One region of the Thermoanaerobacterium aotearoense genome, then DNA from elsewhere that is predicted to be linked to it. Evidence: riboswitches for the same ligand, from Rfam matches in the RefSeq annotation. Region 1 holds a riboswitch; the other holds the start of a gene.
What was found. Region 1 has a riboswitch for cobalamin ahead of GSH73_RS03005 (energy-coupling factor ABC transporter permease). Riboswitches for the same ligand answer to the same signal wherever they lie in the genome.
Positions count from the first base shown of each region.

Region 1 (2,209 bases):
ATGAAATATAAAAGAGGAAATGTTCCTGTAGGAATAATTAAAAATGCATCTCGAGAAAACCAGAAAATAATAATTACTACACTGGATGAAATGAGTAATCAAGAGATTGATATGCAGACAATTGTTATTGTTGGCAATGAAAGCACTTATATTAGAGATGGCAAAATGATATCTCCGAGGGGATATATATTATGATATTGGTATTATCAGGTACTAAAGATGGGAAAGAAATAGCTGAAAGATTAAAACTTAGTGGCTTTGAGGTTATAGCAAGTACTGTTACTGATTATGGAGCAAGTTTATTTGACAAAGGAATTAAAGTGTTCAGTGGTGTCCTTGACGAAGTTGGTATGATTGATTTTATCAACAAAAATAAAATAAATATCGTAGTTGATGCAACACATCCCTTTGCAAAGGAAGTAAGTATCAATGCAATAAATGCGAGTTTAAGGGCGAGCATAAAATATATAAGATATGAGAGGCAAAGTGCTGATTTTAGAAATGCTATATTAGCAGCAGATTTTGATGAAGCGGTTGAAAAGTGCAAAGAATTTGATAATATATTTTTAACAATAGGAAGCAAGAACTTAGAAAAATTTAGACCTCTTTGGGAAGATGGGAAAAAAGTTACTGCAAGAGTATTGCCATCAAGCGATGTATTGATAAAATGCGAGGGTTTAGGGCTTACTCCAAAAGATATAATAGCTATGGAAGGTCCTTTTAGCACTGAACTGAATTATATTATGTTTAAAGAAAGAAAGGCGGAAGTTATTGTGACAAAGGAAAGTGGAACAACGGGTGGTGTTGCAGAAAAGCTTGAAGCTGCTTCAAGATTAGGAATTTGCACAATATTAATAAAAAGACCAATTATCAATTATCCAACGATAGTAAATGATTTTGACAGCCTGATGAAAGAGATAATTGATAATACTTAAAATTATGGTTTTATACAGATTTTTAAAAATTAAGACTATTGACAATATATTCTTAAAATGTTACAATTTTTTTGGAAATTTAATAAGAGAAATACAGGTGCTCAATTTAATTAATTGAGTTAAAAGGGAAGCAGGTGTAAATCCTGCACGGTCCCGCCACTGTAATGATGAGTTCTTTACATTATGCCACTGTCTTATGTAATTATAGATGGGAAGGCGTAAAGGATGATGAATCTAAGTCAGGAGACCTGCCTGTATTGTTATGAACTTGCTCTACGGTCGATAGAGGAGGTGGTAATATAAGTACATTTATACCCTCTTAATGACTTAAGTAAGTTAGGAGGGTTTATTATTTTTGTTGAAATGGGAGTGATTTTTGTGAGAAAGATTGAATTGATGATCATATTTATGTTGTTTTTATTTACACCTGAGATATCATATTCTATGCATATAATGGAAGGTTTTCTTCCGCTTAAGTGGTGTGTGATATGGGATTTGGCTGCATTGCCATTTATAATTGTGGGAGCAATGACCATAGGTAAAAAATTAAAAGAAAATCCTAAACTTAAAATGCTTTTGGGTTTTGCTGGAGCTTTTGCATTTGTGCTTTCAGCTCTTAAAATACCGTCTGTTACTGGAAGCTGTTCTCATCCTACTGGGGTAGGACTTGGTGCCATATTGTTTGGTCCGTTTACAATGAGTATTTTAGGACTTATCATTTTACTGTTTCAGGCATTGTTATTAGCTCATGGAGGTATAACAACTTTAGGAGCTAATACATTTTCTATGGCAATTGTAGGGCCTATAGCATCATACGCTATATTCAAAGGAATAAAAAAAGTTGGAGGTCCGAATTGGTTGGCTGTATTTTTATCTGCTTTTTTAGGAGATTTACTAACTTATGTGACAACTTCTTTTCAACTTGCTATTGCATTTCCTGCTGAAAGAGGAGGATTTGCAGTTTCGTTTTTAAAATTCATGGGAATATTCGCAATTACACAAGTGCCATTAGCAATAAGTGAAGGTCTTTTGACTGTATTGGTGATAAATTTGCTTATGGAATACAGCAAAGAAGAACTAATTGAGCTTGATGTTCTATAGAAAGAAGGTATACGTATGGCTCGTAGAAAGATTTTATTTGTTAATATAATATTAATGCTAATGGTTATTTCTTTGATAGTATTACCGCTTGTTACAATAAAAAATGGCAAATTTGTTGGTTCTGATGATAATGCGACGAAGGCCATAACGCAGATAGATAAAAATTATAAGCC
Region 1 is NZ_CP047602.1:623,263-625,471, forward strand. It holds gene cobJ (precorrin-3B C(17)-methyltransferase) at 1-195, shown strand, start outside; gene cobK (precorrin-6A reductase) at 192-935, shown strand; cobalamin riboswitch at 1,014-1,205, shown strand; gene GSH73_RS03005 (energy-coupling factor ABC transporter permease) at 1,332-2,036, shown strand; gene GSH73_RS03010 (energy-coupling factor ABC transporter substrate-binding protein) at 2,052-2,209, shown strand, end outside.

Region 2 (2,209 bases), 110 kb from region 1:
AATTGAAGACCAAGAAGCCCAAACCCCAAAACGATGGCAATAGATGCTCCAAATGCAGCTCCTGATGATATGCCCAAAACATAAGGATCTGCCATAGGATTTTTCAAAAGTCCTTGAAAGAATGTACCTGCCACAGAAAGTCCCATCCCTGTAAAAGCAGCTTCAATTATTCTTGGGAATCTGAGATTCAGCAATATCATCTTGTCTGTAGCATTGCCACCGCCAAAAATGACATCAATAATGCTTTTTAATGGTATTTTGACTGCACCCACTGATGCAGAAAACATCAAGGATGCAATCAAAACCATTGTAGAAAACAACAAGTAAAAATTTTTTCTCACTTCCAATTTATTTAAATGCCTCCGGATGCAAATCTTTTGCAATTTCTTCCAATCCTAAGACAATCCTATTAGATGGCTTAGTGACAATGTCATCATTTGATATTATAAATATTTTGCCATCTTTCACCGCTTTTGTATCCTTATACCCTGCCATATTTTTTATTTCATTAGCATTTGCAGCATGTGATGATGTGATTATCACATCAGGATTTTTCTGTATCAACTTTTCCATGCTGTACTGCGCCCATCCGTTTGCATCGCTGGCTACATTATTTCCACCAGCCAATGTTATAAGCTCATCAATAAATGTCCCTTTCCCGGCTGTCCAATTTCCATTTGTATCAACTACATAAAACACATTTACTTTTGGCAAATCCTTCACTTTATCATTGATTTCTTTGATTTTATCCTTCATGCTGCTTATTACTTCATTGCCTTTTTCTACATTGCCTGTTATTTCACCTAATATCTTTATTGAATCATATATCTGGTTTATGTTTTGCGCTTCTAATACAACTACCGGTATGCCTGACTTCTCGATAGTCTCCATCTGATCCTTCCCAGAAAGGTTTGATGCAAAAACTATGTCAGGCTTTTGTGCCATTATAGCTTCAACATTAGGCCCTTCGTATCCACCGACTTTTGCAACACTTTTTACCTCTGGTGGATAATCATCGTAATTGGTGACACCGACAACATCTTTGCCAGCACCAATTGCGTAAATAAGCTCTGTCGTTGATGGAGATAATGATACAATTCTCTTAGGTTCCTTTTTTATCGTAACTTGCCTACCCATAAAATCAGTAATCTTCAATGGAAATGTAGCCTTAACTTCCGTTTTCGCAGAATTAGAATTAGCTGATGTCTTTCCTTTTGTAGTTTGAGAACATGAAACAAGACTTAATGAAAGAACTGCTACTATTATGAAAATCCAAATATTTTTAACCCACTTTTTCACTTAGATCTCTCCTCCCAATTTCTTAAAGATTTGAAAAAGGCAAAGCGCATAAATATCAAACTAAAAAACTAAGGCATACCGAGAAGGTATGCCCCATATTTTTCGTAGCAAATATGTATCACATTACCAACCTCCCCTCCGAAGGTGTTTTTTACATCTTAAGGCAGGTCTCCTGGCTTGCGACTCATCTTTAGCTCAACCTTCCCGGTTTCACCAGTGGTTTTTTTGAGCCTCATCAGCGCTTACAGTAGCGGGGGCTGCAGCGGCTTCTCACCGCTTTCCCTATTAACCTTTCGGACCTTAAGACCATATTTAGTTTAACTATATTATATCTTTAATGCAAAATTGCGTCAATGAAAATAAACGGCCTTTTTTTGCAATAATTTGTCATGAATTTAGTTTCTCATCTCGTATAAATTTCTACAACTGTAATATGCAATATCACCAGCATGATGAATACCGCTAAAATAATTGAAATCAAAATAAATGCATTTAAGATAAACTCCTTGTATTTTTTCATCCCAAACTCTGCCTCCAATTTCAATAAAGCAAACTATATTTCTATTCCCCTCTCTTTATATATAGACAAATTTCTTTCTCATTTTGTTACAGTTTCTTTAAAAAATTTTTTATGTATAAAAAATAGCCCAAAGGGCCACTTATCAAATGGAGCATGTAGTATCAAAAACATAATGTTTTAATGAGGTTCAAAGCGCAAATCCGATGTAAGCTCGAAACTATGATAGTAAAAGTATAATATTCCTGATTTAGTATCCAAGAAGGACAGCTTATTAGTCGTATAGTCAGTTCTAAAAGAAGTTGAACCTTCTTGCTTAGTATTTGTATATAAATAATAGTATCCATCCTTTTTTATTTTTGGAAATGGATATTTTCCCCCAAGCATTAAATT
Region 2 is NZ_CP047602.1:514,478-516,686, reverse strand. It holds gene GSH73_RS02415 (iron chelate uptake ABC transporter family permease subunit) at 1-308, opposite strand, end outside; gene GSH73_RS02410 (ABC transporter substrate-binding protein) at 349-1,299, opposite strand; cobalamin riboswitch at 1,445-1,617, opposite strand; gene GSH73_RS13540 (hypothetical protein) at 1,997-2,209, opposite strand, start outside.
Region 2: linked by a shared signal. The riboswitch ahead of GSH73_RS02410 (ABC transporter substrate-binding protein) and the one ahead of GSH73_RS03005 (energy-coupling factor ABC transporter permease) in region 1 are both predicted to bind cobalamin.